Regions from separate parts of the Mycobacterium sp. NBC_00419 genome, predicted to be linked through region 2. Evidence: predicted binding sites of a transcription regulator. Region 2 holds the regulator's gene; the other holds the start of a gene.
What was found. Region 2 encodes LexA, which represses DNA repair genes until DNA is damaged. Its sites were predicted from a motif close to CGAACANNTGTTCG; they were not measured.

Region 1: OG976_RS25660 (HNH endonuclease signature motif containing protein) is a predicted target of LexA. The motif match lies at 6,337-6,350, and genes of this name have one in related genera.

The regions. Positions count from the first base shown of each region.
Region 1 is NZ_CP107931.1:5,362,448-5,371,130, forward strand. It holds gene OG976_RS25630 (oxygenase MpaB family protein) at 1-749, opposite strand, end outside; gene OG976_RS25635 (ABC transporter substrate-binding protein) at 816-1,541, shown strand; gene gap (type I glyceraldehyde-3-phosphate dehydrogenase) at 1,636-2,655, shown strand; gene OG976_RS25645 (phosphoglycerate kinase) at 2,661-3,869, shown strand; gene tpiA (triose-phosphate isomerase) at 3,877-4,662, shown strand; gene secG (preprotein translocase subunit SecG) at 4,693-4,926, shown strand; gene OG976_RS25660 (HNH endonuclease signature motif containing protein) at 4,941-6,323, opposite strand; gene ppc (phosphoenolpyruvate carboxylase) at 6,454-8,683, shown strand, end outside.
Region 2 is NZ_CP107931.1:4,968,527-4,977,209, reverse strand. It holds gene OG976_RS23790 (proteasome assembly chaperone family protein) at 1-538, shown strand, start outside; gene OG976_RS23785 (alpha/beta fold hydrolase) at 570-1,592, shown strand; gene OG976_RS23780 (PhzF family phenazine biosynthesis protein) at 1,632-2,318, shown strand; gene nrdR (transcriptional regulator NrdR) at 2,326-2,790, opposite strand; gene OG976_RS23770 (LysM peptidoglycan-binding domain-containing protein) at 2,890-3,372, opposite strand; gene lexA (transcriptional repressor LexA) at 3,577-4,275, shown strand; gene OG976_RS23760 (LGFP repeat-containing protein) at 4,297-6,369, opposite strand; gene OG976_RS23755 (acyl-CoA dehydrogenase family protein) at 6,542-7,702, opposite strand; gene OG976_RS23750 (phosphorylase family protein) at 7,873-8,683, shown strand, end outside.

The sequences.
Region 1 (8,683 bases), 390 kb from region 2:
GCCCATGCCGGGAGCATGGCCACCGATGCCGCGGCCAGCACGCCATAGGGCATCCGCGCGATCAGCGGCAGCGGCGGGGTGAGAAGAAGGAAGCGGGCGGCGTCGCGGGCGGCCTCGGTGCTGTGCAGTTCGGGGCGGAAGGCGGCGATGCGCTCGGCCAATTCGGCCTCGGTGCGCGGCGGGTCCGGGACGCCGAGTGCCTCGGCGGTGCGGGCGGTGTCGGCGACGTAGGCGTCGCGCCCGTCCTGGTCGAGCGGGGCGGCGCCGTAGAGCTGGTGGGCCAGCAGGAAGCTGTCCACCTCGGCGATGTGGACCCACTCCAGCAGATGCGGGTCGTCGGCCCGGTAAGGCCGGCCGTCGGCGGCGGTGCCGTGCACCCGCCGGTGGATGCCGCGCACCCGGTCCACGGCCCGTTGCGCCTCGGCGGCGGGCCCGAATGTGGTGACCGCCAGGAACGTGCTGGTGCGTTGCAACCGGCCCCACGGATCGCCGCGATAGTCGGAATGCTGGGCGACACCGGCCATCGCCAGCGGGTGCAGCGACTGCAGCAGCAGCGCGCGCAGGCCCCCGACGAACATCGAGGCGTCGGCGTGCACCCGGCGGATGGGGCGGTCGGGGGCGAACCAGCGCGGTCCGGGGGTGTTGTGGATGCGGTCGCGGTTGCGCGGGCCTTCCGGTCCGGCCACCATCGCGAACAAGCCCTGTCCGAGGCGTCTCCGGACCGGGCCGAGGTCCGGGGTGATCGCCATGAGCGCGACGGTACGCGCCGCGGAAAGCGGCTGTCGATCCTCGGCGGCGTTCGTTACGGTTTCGCCATGACCGGCGGTGACGACGTGCTGCGCGTCGGTGCGGCCTTCTCGGATCCGCCGTTCCACTCGACGGGTGGCGGTGAGCATGCCGGCCTCGACGTCGATCTGATCGAGGCGATCGGCAGCAGGCTGGCCTGCGCCGTGGAGTTCATCGCCTACCAGGGGCGCGACTTCAACGGCATCTTCGACGCCCTCGACTCGGGCGAGTTCGACTGCGTCACCTCGGGCACCACCGTCACCGGTTCCCGCGCCCTCAAGGCGTCGTTCTGCGATCCCTACCTGATCTCCGGCCAGGCGTTGGCCGTCGACACCGGCCGGCTGCCCGGGGTGCACTCGGTGGACGATCTCGAAGGGCTGACGATCGGTATTCAGCACGGCAACACCAGCCAGCCCATCGCCAACCGGCTTGTCGCCGAAGGAAAGGCCGCGCGGGTGCGGGTCTATGGCTACGGCAGTGGCCGCACCGTCCTGCGCGACCTGACTACGGGACGCTGCGACGCCTTCATGAAGCTGGCGCCGGTGCTCACCGAACTCGTCAGGCCGCTGCCCGGGGTGGAGGTGGTGCAGCGCGGGATCACCGCCGAGAAGATCGCGATCGCCGTACCCACCAGCGACGCGGCGCTGTTGGCGCGGATCAACGTGGCGCAGGCCGAACTGGAACGGGACGGGACGCTGCCGTCGATCCGGCAGCGGTGGACCGGTTCGGACAGGCTTGATCAGACCGGCTCGTGAACCGGATCGAGCGGACATCGCAACCGGTCGCGCACGCTGTCGGCGTCGCTACTAGGCTGACCTCGAGCACTGGAAGCGACTCAAGGAGACAGACGTGACGATCCGGGTTGGCGTTAACGGCTTCGGCCGCATCGGACGCAACTTCTACCGGGCCCTGGCGACGCAGCAGGCCGAAGGCAAGGCCCAAGACATCGAGATCGTGGCGGTCAACGACCTCACCGACAACACGACTCTCGCGCACCTGCTGAAGTTCGACTCGATCCTGGGCCGGCTGCCGGAGGATGTCAGCCTCGAGGGCGAGGACACCATCGTCATCGGCAACACCAAGATCAAGGCGTTCGAGGTCAAGGAAGGTCCGGCGGCGATCCCGTGGGGTGACCTCGGCGTCGACATCGTGGTCGAGTCGACGGGCATCTTCGTCGACGCCCGGGCCCGCGGACACCTGGAGTCGGGTGCGAAGAAGGTCATCATCTCGGCGCCGGCCAAGGACGAGGACATCACCATCGTCATCGGCGTCAACGACGACAAGTACGACGGCAGCCAGAACGTCATCTCCAACGCCTCGTGCACCACGAACTGCCTTGGGCCACTGGCCAAGGTCGTCAACGACGAGTTCGGCATCGTGCGCGGTCTGATGACCACCATCCACGCCTACACCGGCGACCAGAACCTGCAGGACGGCCCGCACAAGGACCTGCGCCGTGCCCGGGCCGCCGCGGTGAACATCGTGCCCACCTCGACCGGGGCCGCCAAGGCCATCGGGCTGGTGCTGCCGGAGCTCAAGGGCAAGCTGGACGGCTACGCGCTACGGGTGCCGATCCCCACCGGCTCGGTTACCGATCTCACCGTCGAGCTCAGCAAGCACGCCAGTGCGGCCGATATCAACGCCGCACTCAAGGCCGCCGCGGAGGGCAAGCTCAAGGGCATCCTGAAGTACTACGACGCCCCGATCGTCTCCAGCGACATCGTCACCGACCCGCACAGCTCGATCTTCGACTCGGGCCTGACCAAGGTCATCGACAACCAGGCCAAGGTCGTCTCCTGGTACGACAACGAGTGGGGCTACTCCAACCGCCTGGTCGACCTCGTCGGCCTGGTCGGCAAGTCGCTCTAACAGCGATGACTGTCAAGACTCTTTCCGATCTGCTCGCCGAGGGCGTCGCGGGTCGGGGCGTCCTCGTGCGCTCCGACCTCAACGTCCCGCTCGACGACGGTGCCATCACCGACCCCGGCCGCATCATCGCCTCGGTGCCGACGCTGAAGGCCCTGGCCGAGGCCGGCGCCAAGGTCGTGGTGACCGCTCACCTGGGTCGACCCAAGGGTGGTCCCGAGCCGAAGTTCTCGCTGGCCCCGGTCGCCGCGGCGCTGGGGGAGCAGCTGGGCCGGCACGTCCAGTTGGCCGGTGACGTCGTCGGTACCGATGCACTGGCGCGCGCCGAGGGTCTCACCGACGGTGACGTGCTGCTGCTGGAGAACATCCGCTTCGACCCGCGGGAGACCAGCAAGGACGACGCCGAGCGGCTGGCACTGGCCAAGGCGCTGGTCGAGCTGGTCGGAGATGACGGCGCGTTCGTCTCCGACGGGTTCGGGGTGGTGCACCGCAAGCAGGCCTCGGTCTACGACGTGGCGACGCTGTTGCCGCACTACGCGGGCACGCTGGTCGCTGCCGAGGTCAAGGTTCTCGAGCAGCTCACCTCCGCCGGTGAGCGGCCGTACGCCGTGGTGTTGGGCGGCTCGAAGGTGTCCGACAAACTCGCCGTGATCGAGAACCTGGCCACCAAGGCCGACAGCCTGATCATCGGTGGCGGCATGTGTTTCACCTTCCTTGCCGCGCAAGGACTTTCGGTGGGATCCTCGCTGCTGCAGGAAGAGATGATCGACACCTGCCGCCAGCTGCTGGAGACCTACGGCGACGTGATTCACCTGCCGGTCGACATTGTCGTCGCGGCGGAGTTCGCTGCCGACTCGCCGCCGGACACCGTGGCGGCCGACCAGATTCCGGCCGACAAGATGGGCCTGGACATCGGGCCGGAGTCGGTCAAGCGGTTCAGCACGCTGCTGTCCAACGCGCGCACCATCTTCTGGAACGGACCGATGGGTGTGTTCGAGTTCCCTGCCTTCTCGGCGGGGACCAAGGGGGTGGCCGAGGCGATCATCGGCGCCACCGCCAAGGGCGCGTTCAGCGTTGTGGGCGGCGGCGACTCGGCGGCGGCTGTGCGTCAGCTCGGGCTGCCTGAGGACGGCTTCTCGCACATTTCGACCGGCGGCGGTGCATCGCTGGAATACCTTGAGGGCAAGTCTCTGCCCGGTATCGAGATTCTGAATTAGGAGTCCTGTGTCCCGTAAGCCGCTGATCGCTGGCAACTGGAAGATGAACCTCAACCACTTCGAGGCCATCGCTCTTGTCCAGAAGATCGCATTCTCGTTGCCCGACAAGTACTTCGACAAGGTCGACGTCACCGTCATCCCGCCGTTCACTGATCTGCGCAGTGTGCAGACCCTCGTCGACGGCGACAAGCTGCGGCTGACCTACGGCGCCCAGGACCTGTCCCAGCACGACTCCGGCGCCTATACCGGCGAGATCAGTGGTGCGTTCCTGGCCAAGCTGGGGTGCACGTTCGCCGTCGTCGGACATTCCGAGCGCCGCACCTATCACCACGAGGACGATGCCCTGGTGGCCGCCAAGGCCGCCGCGGCGTTCCGGCACGGCCTGATCCCGATCGTCTGCATTGGCGAGCACCTCGACGTGCGTGAGGCCGGCAACCACGTGGAGTACAACGTCGAGCAGTTGCGCGGCTCGCTGGCGGGGCTGACCAACGAACAGCTGACCGACGTCGTCATCGCCTACGAGCCGGTGTGGGCGATCGGCACCGGCCGGGTGGCCAGCGCGGCCGACGCGCAGGAGGTCTGTGCAGCGATCCGTGCGGAGCTGGCGAATATCGCAACTCCCCAGATCGCCGCTGGTGTGCGGGTGCTCTACGGCGGCTCGGTCAACGCCAAGAACGTCGGCGAGATCGTCGCTCAGGAGGACGTCGACGGTGCCCTGGTGGGTGGCGCGTCGCTGGACGGTGAGCAGTTCGCCATTCTCTCGGCGATCGCCGCGGGCGGGCCGCTGCCGTAACCGGGCCGCGAACCCGGTATTCTGGGCGCCATGGTTTTGACCCTGCAGATCATCCTGGTGGTCACCAGCGTCCTGGTGGTCCTGTTGGTGCTGCTGCACCGTGCCAAGGGTGGCGGCCTGTCGACCCTGTTCGGCGGCGGCGTGCAGTCCAGCCTGTCCGGGTCGACCGTGGTGGAGAAGAACCTCGACCGCCTGACGTTGTTCGTCACCGGCATCTGGGTGGTGTCCATCATCGGCATGGCACTGCAGATCAAGTACTCCTGATCCGCTGCCCCACCTCACGGGGACTCGCCCCCGTCTTCGAGTAATCGCTCGGGATGGTGCACGTCGTTGACCCGCGGTGGACCGGTGCCGTCTGACCACGCGATGCGCCCGTCTCCGGTGACTGTCGTGTCGTAGACGCCGTCGGTGACCGCGTCGTGGTCGCCGTCGCAGCCGAAGTACAGATTGTCGGCATCGGTCGGCCCACCCGCGCTCCAGGCCTGCGCGTGGTGGACTTCGCAGTCGTATCCCCGGACACAGCAGTTCGGTTTGGTGCAGCCTCCGTCGCGGGCGTGGCAGATGATCCGATGGTCCGGCGTCGCCAGCCGTTTGGAGCGGCCAAGGTAGATCGGTCGTTCGGAATGGTCCTCGAACACGGCGAGATAGTGGACGGAACCGGCGGCCATCCGAATCAGGTCGCGCATCGGTAGCCGCCCCGCCCCGCCCGTACGCGCCGGCGGCGGCATTGGCACGCTGGGGTCGTGCAGGGCCCGGGCGGCCTGGTCGAGTTCGGACAGTGTCGTCGTCACGACGACGGTCACCGGCATTCCCCGATGCTTGCCCAGGGCGCCCGACCCGATCGCCGCTCTCAAGGCCAGCTTCAGCGCATCGTGGCTCCGTTGTTGGCAGCTCCGGGTGTCGCGCTCGTCGCCACCGGGCTGGTGGCGCCCAGGGCGTACCGCCGAGATCACCGCCTCCAGATAGGCGCGGGCCTCTGGGTCGAGCCAGCCGGACAGCCTGCTCATCCCGTCGGCGCCCTGACGGCTCAACAGCAGGCCGCGACGCCGGGCACGATCCTCGTCGGTGAAGTTGCCGTCGGGATTGAGGCAGTCGGCGATCGTCGCACCGACCACGGTGACGAACTGCGAATCCTGTTCGCGGGCGTGCCGCACCAGCGCCCGTTCCGCCTTGTCCTTGTCGACGGCAGACACCGACGCCGGCAGCAGGTCGAGCGCCCGGCACACGGCGCTGATGTGGTCGTCACCGATGTCGCCGGCTTGCACCGCGGCGGCGAGTTCGGGCAGTTCTGGGGCAACCGGAGGCCCGGTGAGTGATCGTCGAGGGCGGATCCGCGCCGCCACCCGGAACCGGCGCCGCACCTCGCCGGCGGTCAGCCGCAGCCGGGATGCCAGTTCGTCGCGCACCTTGACCCCGACAGGCGGCCGGGCGTCGTCCGCACCGTCGACCGGGTCGGCGATCTCGCCGAACACGCGATACGACAGCCCGCGGCTGGTCCGCTGCTGGTTCTCCAGCCGCTCGGCCATCTCGATCCGAAAAGCATTGCCCGCCAGATCAGTACATGTCGTCCGCAGTCGGGAGTACGCGGCGTCGATCGCATCGAGTTCGGCGCGAACCAGCTCGTGGGCCGCCTCGGCGGTGAGCGGTTCGAGCACGGTCATAAACCCACGGTATCGAACACATGTTCGCATGCAACGGTTCGTGCGTCGTGCTGTGGATGAATCGGGATCTGTGGATAGCCTCACCGCCCCTCGTCCTGCGGGCTGGCCACCCCGCGCCGATACTGGACGCATGGCAGAGGTCTCTGATGTGACGCTCGAACCGATCGGTGCCGTTCACCGCACCCAGGTCGGGCGGGAGGCCACCGAACCGATGCGCCGCGACATCCGCCTGCTCGGCGCGATCCTCGGTGACACGGTGCGTGAACAGAACGGCGAGGAGGTCTTCGACCTCGTCGAACGGGCCAGGGTGGAGTCATTCCGGGTCCGGCGCTCCGAGATCGACCGCACCGAACTGGCCCGGCTCTTCGACGGAATCGACATCCACCGGGCCATCCCGGTCATCCGTGCCTTCACCCACTTCGCCCTGCTGGCCAACGTCGCCGAGGACATCCATCGGGAGCGTCGCCGCGCTGTCCACGTCGCGGCAGGTGAGCCGCCGCAGGACAGCACGCTGGCCGCCACCTACGGCAAGCTCGAGGCCGCCGAACTCGACGCCGACACCGTCGCCGCGGCGTTGCGCGGTGCGCTGGTCTCGCCGGTGATCACCGCCCATCCGACGGAGACCCGCAGGCGTACGGTCTTCGACACCCAGCACCGGATCACCCAGCTCATGCGGTTGCGGCTGCACGGGCAGGACGAGACCGAGGACGGCCGGCCGGTCGAAACCGAGCTGCGCCTGCAGATCCTCACGCTCTGGCAGACGGCGCTGATCAGGTTGTCCCGCTTGAAGATTCAGGACGAGATCGAAGTCGGCCTGCGCTACTACCCGGCGGCGCTCTTCGAGGTCATCCCCAAGGTCAACGCCGAGGTGCGCAACGCGCTGCGGGCCAGGTGGCCGGGTGCCGATCTGTTGCCCGAGCCGATCCTGCGCCCCGGGTCCTGGATCGGCGGCGACCGCGACGGTAACCCGAACGTCACCGCCGAGGTCGTCCGGCTGGCGACCGGCAGCGCCGCCTTCACCGCTCTGGCGCACTACTTCGCCGAGCTGACCGCACTCGAGCAGGAACTGTCCATGTCGGCCCGACTGGTCAAGACCTCCGAGGAACTGCAGCAACTGGCCGCGGACCTCGACGAGCCGGCCCGCTCCGACGAGCCCTACCGCAGGGCACTGCGCGTGGTGCACGCCAGGCTGACCGCCACCTCCGCGAACATCCTCGACCGCCAACCCGAGCGCATCCTCGACCTCGGGCTGCAGCCTTATGTGACACCGGGTGAACTGCTGGACGATCTCGACGTCATTGGTGATTCCCTGCGGCGCAACGGAAGTGCGCTGCTGGCCGACGACCGGCTGGCGCGGCTTCGTGACGCCGTGGACGCCTTCGGGTTTCACCTCAGCGGGCTGGACATGCGGCAGAACTCCGAGACGCACGAGCAGGTGGTCGCCGAACTGCTGGCATGGGCAGGCGTGCACGCCGACTATGCGTCGCTGCCGGAACCCGAACGGGTGGAGCTCCTGGTTGCCGAGCTGGCCACCCGCCGCCCGCTGATCCGTGACGATGCCGAGCTGTCCGAGCTCGCGCGCAAGGAACTCGACATCGTGTTTGCCGCGGCGCGGGCGGTGCGAGTCTTCGGCGCTGCGGCCGTGCCGAACTACATCATCTCGATGTGTCAGTCGGTGTCGGACATGCTCGAAGCCGCGATTCTTCTGAAAGAAGCCGGGCTACTTGATGTTTCCTCGGATCAGGTGTGCGCCCCGGTCGGGATCGTGCCGCTGTTCGAGACCATCGACGACCTGCAGCGCGGATCGTCGATCCTGGAGTCGATACTCGACCTGCCGCTGTACCGGGCGATGGTTCACGCCCGGGGCGAGAGCCAGGAGATCATGCTGGGGTACTCCGATTCGAACAAGGACGGCGGCTACCTGGCGGCCAACTGGGCGCTCTACCGCGCCGAGCTCGACCTGGTCGAATCCGCCCGTAAGACCGGAATTCGGCTACGGCTCTTCCATGGCCGTGGCGGCACGGTAGGCCGCGGCGGCGGCCCGAGCTACGACGCCATCCTGGCCCAGCCGCCGGGCGCGGTGAACGGCTCGCTGCGGCTGACCGAACAGGGTGAGGTGATCGCCGCCAAGTACGCCGAACCGCGCATCGCGCACCGCAATCTCGAGACGCTGCTGGCCGCGACGCTGGAGTCGACCCTGCTCGACGTCGAGGGCCTCGGTGACGCCGCCGGGCCGGCCTACGAGGTGCTCGACGATCTCGCGGCGCGCGCACAGCGGGCATACTCCGAATTGGTGCACGAGACACCGGGATTCGTCGAGTACTTCAAGGAGTCCACCCCGGTCAGTGAAATCGGGTCGC
Region 2 (8,683 bases):
GGGCACCATCCCGATGGCGGTGCCGCACACCCGCCCGGTGTCGATGACGGCGCACTCCAACAACCGCGAACTGATCACCGACCACCAGCCCTGGGTGGGCGAGGTGCAGGTGCCGGGCAGCGTGTCGAACCTGCTGGAGTACCGGATGGCCCAGCACGGCCACGAGGTCCTCGGGTTCACCGTGCACGTTCCGCACTATCTGGCCCAGACCGACTACCCCCTCGCCGCCGAGGCGCTGCTGGAGCAGGTGGCACGGACGACTTCGCTGCAACTTCCGCTGCGCGCCCTCACCGAGGCCGGTGCATCCGTGCGCACCAAGATCGACGAGCAGGTAGAGGCCAGTGCCGAAGTCGCTCAAGTGGTGAGCGCGCTGGAGCGACAGTACGATGCATTCGTTGCCGCGCAGGAGAACCGCTCGTTGCTGGCACGCGACGAGGAACTCCCCAGTGGTGACGAACTCGCCGGGGAGTTCGAGCGATTCCTGGCCCAGCACGCTGAGGACCTCAAGGACGGTCTCACCGACGACGGCGAGACCTGAGGAAGTCCCCGCACCGACGATGAGGTTGGAGATGCCGCAGCGAAAGCCCAACTTGCAGCCGGTGCGGGAAGTCACTCCGACGCTGCACTTCAAGACCATTCACGGCTACCGCCGCGCGTTCCGCGTCGCCGGATCCGGTCCAGTGCTGCTGTTGATCCACGGCATCGGTGACAACTCGACCACCTGGCATTCGGTGCACAGCAAGCTCGCTCAGCGCTTCACCGTGATCGCACCCGACCTGCTGGGCCATGGCCAATCCGACAAGCCACGTGCCGACTACTCGGTGGCGGCCTATTCCAACGGCATGCGGGATCTGCTCAGCGTGCTCGATATCGACAAGGTCACCGTGGTCGGGCACTCGCTCGGCGGCGGCGTGGCCATGCAGTTCGCCTACCAATTCCCCCAACTTGTCGAGCGACTCATCCTCATCGGCGCGGGCGGGGTCACTAAGGACGTCAACATCGCGCTGCGATTGGCCTCGCTGCCGCTGGGGGGCGAAGCCTTGGCGCTGCTGCGGCTACCGATGGTGCTGCCCGCGCTGCAGGTCGCAGGCCGGGCGTTGGGTACCGTCTTCGGCTCGACCGGACTGGGCCGCGACATCCCCGATGCACTGCGGATACTGACCGATCTTCCCGAGCCGACGGCATCTTCGGCGTTCACCCGCACGCTGCGCTCGGTGGTGGACTGGCGCGGCCAGGTGGTGACCATGCTCGACCGATGTTATTTGACGGAATCCGTTCCCGTGCAATTGATTTGGGGTGATCAGGACGCCGTCATTCCGGTAGCCCACGCCAAGATGGCACATTCGGCCATGCCCGGTTCGCAGCTGGAGATCTTCGCCCGATCCGGGCATTTTCCGTTCCATGACGACCCCGACCGGTTCGTCGAGGTGGTGCAGCGGTTCATCGACTCCACGGCGCCGGCCGTGTACGACCAGAGCGTCCTGCGTGAGTTGTTGCGGACCGGCATCAGCGAGCGCTTGGTCACCGGCTCACTGGACACCCGGGTGGCGGTGCTCGACGCGATGGGCACCGACGAACGCAGCGCCACCTGATCTGTGCAACCAGCGCAGTGAGCGTCGTAGAGTCGGGTCATGACCGTCGACGTCACTGTCTTGCGGGTGTTCACTGACTCCACGGGCAACTTCGGCAATCCTCTCGGGGTCGTCGATGCCTCAACGGTGCCCGCCGGCGAGAGACAACGGATCGCCACCCAATTGGGTTATAGCGAAACGATATTCATCGATCTGCCCGATCCGGGCTCAACGACGGCGCATGCGCACATCTTTACTCCGACCACCGAACTGCCGTTCGCCGGGCATCCGACGGTAGGCGCGGGCTGGTGGCTGCGGGAGCAGGGCACACCGGTCCACACCCTGCAGGTCCCCGCAGGCATCGTCCAGGTCGGCCACGACGGCGAGCTGACGACCGTTCGAGCTCGCGCGGAATGGTCACCGGAGTTCGCCATTCATGACCTGCCATCAGCCGAACACGTGCTGGCCGCCGATCCGGGTGACTACGCCGATGACGCCGAGCACTACCTGTGGGCCTGGCTGGACCGCGAGCAGGGGCACATCCGGTCGCGGATGTTCGCCAACGATCTGGGGGTGCCGGAGGACGAGGCGACGGGTTCGGCGGCGGTCCGCATCACCGACCACCTCAGCCGCGACCTCACCATCACCCAGGGCAAGGGTTCCCGGCTGCAGACCTGGTGGAGTCCGGAGGGGTGGGTGATCGTCGGCGGCCGGGTGGTCGATGACGGAGTGCGGCGACTGGACTAAGTCGGGCTCAGCCGGAGGTTCCGACACTTCGGTGAGCCCGCAGCGCCTCGATCTCGCGTTCGAAATCCTCAGCCGAACTGAACGACCGGTACACCGAGGCGAAGCGCAGGTAGGCGACCTCGTCGAGTTCGCGCAGCGGGCCCAGAATCGCCAGGCCCACTTCGTGACTGGGCACCTCGGGTGATCCGCCGGCCCGCACCGTGTCCTCGACCTGCTGAGCGAGCAGGTTCAACGCGTCGTCGTCGACCTGACGGCCCTGGCAGGCGCGGCGCACCCCGCTGATGACCTTCTCCCGGCTGAACGGTTCGGTGACACCGCTGCGTTTGACCACGGCCAGGACGGCAGTCTCCACAGTGGTGAATCGCCGGCCGCATTCGGGGCAGGATCTGCGCCGCCGGATCGCCTGGCCTTCGTCGGTCTCACGCGAGTCGACGACGCGGGAATCGGGATGACGGCAAAACGGACAATGCATGACCGCTCCTTCGCCGCCGCAGCCGGGTGATGTGAACCACCCAGAGCCTACCCGGGCCATCCACCGGAGTGGGTCGTCGCGGCTCACGGCGCCGGCGAATCAGCCGATGGGCGCGATGAGGGTCTGCCCCGCATCCAGCGCGGCCGAATCGAGTTTGTTGAGCTCGCGGATGCGCTGGACGACCTGGGCGACCGGCGCCTCGGGTGCCACTCGGGAGGCGACCTGCTGCAACGTCTCACCGGCCTGCACCCGCACGACCGCGAGCTGATCGGGGATCGCCGCCGGCGCCACCTCCGCGGAGCTGAAGTGGAACAGCGAACCCAGCCACAGTGTGGTCAGCGCCGCCAGCCCCGCCAGCACGATGGTGACCGTCGTGCTGACCGGTCGGCGAGTGTGGGCCGCACGCGACACGGCAACGCCGGTGCCGCGGTAGTGCAGGTGGCCCACCGCCGGTCGCGCGGGACCAGGCCGGTTGTCGCGGGCACCGGCCGGACGCACCCGCACGGGCGAACCGGACCTGACCGGGTGCCGCCGATGCTCCGACGGCCACGCCACCACCTGCAAATCGTCGATGACTGTCATGTCCGCTCCTTCCTCCGATGCGCCCGACTGTTCGCTCTTGTGTTCGAAATATACTCGATCATGTGTTCGATGTCCGAACATGTGAGCGAGCGTGTCGGAAGAATAAAACGGGGCACCGACAAGTTTTCGCCTTGCGCGACCGAACATGCGACACGCTCGAACAAATGTTTGATTGTGTCAGCCCGGGCGACTACATTCGGCGCTATGAGTGACCGCAGTGAGACACCGGGGACCGACACCAGCAGCCGCGGCGGGGGTTCCGACAACGGATTGACCGAACGGCAGCGGACCATTCTCGAGGTCATCCGCGCATCCGTGACCACCCGCGGCTATCCCCCGAGCATCAGGGAGATCGGTGACGCCGTGGGGCTCACCTCGACGTCGTCGGTGGCCCACCAGCTGCGCACCCTCGAGCGCAAGGGCTTCATACGCAGGGATGCCAACCGGCCGCGTGCCGTCGACGTCCGGAGCGCGGAGGACATGCCGACGCCATCGGTGACCGAGGTCGCCGGCTCAGACGCCCTCCCCGAGCCGACGTTCGTGCCGGTCCTGGGCCGGATCGCGGCAGGTGGTCCCATCCTGGCCGAAGAGGCCGTCGAGGATGTCTTCCCGCTGCCGCGCGTACTCGTCGGCGAAGGATCGCTGTTCCTGCTGAAGGTCGTCGGCGAATCGATGGTCGACGCGGCCATCTGCGACGGCGACTGGGTGGTGGTGCGCCAGCAGAACGTCGCCGAGAACGGTGACATCGTGGCCGCCATGATCGACGGCGAAGCGACGGTCAAGACGTTCAAGAGAACCGGCGGTCAGGTGTGGCTGATGCCCCATAACCCGGCCTTCGACCCGATCCCCGGTAACGACGCCGCCATCCTGGGCAAGGTCGTCACCGTCATCCGCAAGATCTGACGGCGGGGCCGCTAGTCGGCGCTATTCGGCCTTGTGGAACCCGTTGGCCTGGGCCAGTTCCTCGCTGGCGAACCACACCTCAGGAACGGTGTGCTCGTAGAGCTCGGACTCCGGCGTGTAGTACAGACCGGAGTGGGTGTTGGCCTTGATCACATAGCCTTCCGGCGCCTGATACGGATCGGCCAGCGGCAGGTGGATCGCAGGACGGGCATTGTCCTGTTCGTCGTGCGGATCCGACTGCAGCTCTTCAGCAGGCTCGACGGTCACATCCTCGTCAGGCACGAGCGGGACCTCGTCGGGTTCCTCGGCGGCACGACGACGACGCGGCGTCGCGATACCACCCATGTCGAGGCGCCACATCGACTGTGACTCTTCAAGATTGACTGCGGCGTGGCGGCCCGAGTCGCTGGCTTCCTCGGACTCCTCCTCGACCTCGGCGTACTCCGCATACTCCGGGTGTGCGTCGCTCGCCTCGGTGTCGGGTTCAGGCTCGGCCGGAATCCGGGTCGGCGTGGTGTCGATGGAGTCCTGGTCGCCGTCGAACACGTCGTCAGGACCGGGCATGGTCTGGGTTCCCAGACCAGCGGAGGACCAGTTGAACCCGGAGGAACTCGGAACCTCAGCCAGGCCGCCGTCGGGATAGGAGGAGTACCGCGACGATTCCGAGTCGCCGGGCCAGCGATCGTCCTCGTCGTACTCGGAATCCTCGAAGTCGTCGTCGTCCTCGACGTTGGCGGCGCGGCGGCGTTGCAGCCACAGCAGACCCATGGCGAGCACGCCGATCAGCAGCACTGCCGGGATGATCACCAGCAGCCACCACCAGTGCCAGGTGAACGACTTGCCGGGCTTGCCGTCCGCGCCCGGCGCACCGGGCGTCTGCGGGGCGGTCGCCACGGGCACCTCGAGGCCCGACAACTGCCCGGCCAACTCCGGCGGCTTGGTAGTGAAGGCATTGGTGGCTTTATTAAAGGAGATCTCGCCACCACTGAACTTCTGGGTAACCGTGTCGCCGTCGGCGCTCTGCTCGCCGGTGGGCACGCCGAGCGAGCCCGTCGCGCCGCCGAGTTTGGCCCAGGCCGCGTTGATCGCACCGCGGACCACGATCGCGCCGTTGTCCGGCGTCCAGAAGATCACCGGCTTGTCCGCTGCGCTGAACGTGCTCACCCGGCTGTTGGGTGCGCCGCCGTCAGCCTCGGTGCCGGTCGGCAGACCGAGGTCACCGGTCGGGCCACCGGCCGACTCGTACTTCGACAGGATCGCGCCGGTCACCGCGTGGGCGCCGGTCGCCGGCGAGTAGAAGATCTTGCCGCCGGCGTAATCCTGCGCGGCGCCGTCGCTGCCGACGGTGTACTGCGCACCTTGCCGTGCGCCCAGCACACCGGAGATACCCCCGGCTTCCCGCCAGGCCTGGTTGATCAGCGTCGTCGGATCCGACGGGACCTCGACACCGGCGAGGTTCGCGGCCAGGTCAGGCGGGTCAGTGGTGAACACCTTGGAGGCGTCGTTGTAGGACACCGTGCCGCCGGTGAACGTCTGGGTGACAACGTCGCCGTCATAGGTTTCGTCGCCGGTGGGAGCGCCCAATGTGCCACCGGAACCGCCGAGCTTGTCCCACGCGGCATTGATGGCGCCACGCACAACCCATGCGCCGGTGTCTGCCGTCCAGAAGATCGCAGGCTTGTCGCTGGCGCTGAACGTGCTGACCCTGCTGTCCGGGCCGAGCAGGCCGGCCACCTCGTCGATGGTCGGGAAGCCGAGGTCGCCGTCGGCGGGGCCGCCGAGTGCCTGGTACTTGTCCAGGATCGCGCCGAAGAGAAGGTGAGCGCCGGTAGCCGGGGTGAAGAAGATCTTGCCGCCGGTGAAGTTCTGCGCGAATCCATCGCCGACCGGGTAGACGTCGCCGTCCTTGCCACCCACCGGCGACCCGTCTCCGCCGGCGGCCTGCCACGCCTGATCGATGGCCGCGTTGGCGGCATCGCTTTCCGGTGATGCCACCACTGCAGGAGCAACCAGCAGCGCCGCCGCAGCCGTCGCGACCACGCCAAGCGCTAGTCGCCCGACGCCTCTGCTGAGACGACTTCCAAGCCAGGTCATGTAACTCCCCTGCGTTCCGATCACGATTCCTCTAGTTATAGTCCGCGTCAACTCTGCGTCAGCAGAACACGACACGCGGCTATATCCGAGATACGGCACGCAGAAACCCCGGAAAACGGCACTAAGTCGTGACAAAACTGCAGTACGCGGCTACCGGAGCGGACGGCCGGGCCTAGACGCCCAGGCTGCGCCCGATGATCTCCTTCATGATCTCGGTCGTCCCGCCGTAGATGGTCTGCACGCGGGCGTCCAGGTAGGCGCGGGCCACGTTGTACTCGCGCATGTAGCCGTACCCGCCGTGCAGCTGAAGGCAGCGGTCGATGATCTTGACCTGGGCTTCCGTGGTCCACCACTTGGCCATCGCGGCCTGCTCGGCGGTCAGCTTCTCGTCGAGGTGCAGCCGGATGAACTCGTCGACCATGATCCGCACCGCCGTGGCCTCGGTGGCCAGCTCAGCCAGCAGAAAGCGGCTGTTCTGGAACGACCCGATCGGCTTGCCGAACGCCTTGCGCTCCTTGGTGTACTGGATGGTCTCGGCCAGCACGGCCTCGATGGCGGACGCGGCCATGATGGCGATCGAGATCCGCTCCTGCGGCAGGTTCTCCATCAGATAGATGAAGCCCTTCCCTTCTTCGCCGAGCAGGTTCTCCACCGGCACCTTCACATCGGTGAACGACAGCTCGGCAGTGTCCTGGGCGTCGAGGCCGACCTTGTCGAGGTGACGGCCGCGCTCGAAACCCTCCATGCCGCGCTCGACGACGAGCAGCGAGAAGCCCAGCGCACCCTTCTCGGGATCGGTCTGGGCCACCACGATGACCAGGTCGGAGTTGATGCCGTTGGTGATGAAGGTCTTCGACCCGTTGAGGATGTAGTGATCACCCTCTTTGACCGCGCGGGTCTTGATGCCCTGCAGGTCACTGCCGGTACCCGGCTCGGTCATGGCGATCGCCGTGATGAGCTCACCGGTGCAGAACTTCGGCAGCCAGCGCTGCTTCTGCTCCTCGGTGGTCAGGCGCAGCAGATACGGCGCGACGACGTCGTTGTGCAGCGAGAAGCCCAGTCCGCTGTAGCGGCCGGCGACCGTCTCCTCCACGACGATGGTGTTGTACCGGAAGTCGTCGTTGCCACCGCCGCCGTACTCCTCCGGCACCGCCATGCCCAGGAAGCCCTGCTTGCCGGCCTCCAGCCACACCCCGCGGTCGACGATCTTGTCCTTCTCCCACTGGTCGTGGTACGGCGCGACGTGGCGCTCGAGGAAGGCCCGGTAGGACTCGCGGAACAGCTCGTGCTCCGGCTCGAACAGCGTCCGGTCGTACTTGACGGCAGTGCTCATGGGTATACCTCCGGGGAATCGGTGTAATCGCTGGGCGTGCTTGCCACGAGAATAGACCAACCGAGTAGTTGGTCGAGAATCGGCCGGACGGGCGCGCTCCCCCGTTCACTCGGAGTTCGAACACCGGCGGTGTGACGCCGTTATCGTGTCGCCAAGTCGGGATGGTGGGCATGTGGACAACGGTTCAATCGAATAAGCGCCGCTGGTTGTGGGTTGTCGCACTGGCAGCCGGTGTGGGTGCGGGACTGCTGGCGTGGCCGGCCGCTGCCGTCGCCGAGACGGCGAGTTCGTCCGCATCGGCCCACCACGCCTCCAGCGGCCAGGTGCAGCGCCGCCCCGCCCGAACCAAGCCCGCGCCGGTCGCTCGTCCGGTCACCGCCAGTGCCGGGCACTCGGCGCGGCGCGCACCGACACCGGCGGTCAACGACCCGGGCACCGTCGACAACGCCGGCCCAGCGGGCCTGCCCGAGAAGCGGACGTTGATCCTGTCGGCGTTTCCCGCCGAGACCGACGCAATCCTGGCACGGACGACCCTGGACCCCGGCCCGTCGGTGGTCGTCGACGGGGCGCACTTCTATCTCGGCGACATGGGCGGCAAGAAAGTCATCGTCGCGATGACCGGTATCGGAATGGTGAATGCAACCCGCACCACCACAACGGCTTTCGAGCATTTCACCGCCGAAACGGGCACGACGATCGGCGCGGTGGTGTTCTCCGGTGTCGCGGGTGGTTTCGCAGGCACACAGATCGGTTCGGTGACCGTACCCGCCCGGTGGACCGCCGATGACGGAGCCACCTGGCACCCGGTGGACTCCGGATTGCTGGCCGCCGCCGGTGCGGTCTCGGTCGACCTGATGAGTACGGACAGTATTGGCGATCCGGCATGCCTGTGTAGCGGTCTGACGTCGGGCCTGCGGATCGACCTGGGCCGCGAGCCGACTGTGGTGGTCGGGGGCGACGGCTCCAGTGACGATAACAATG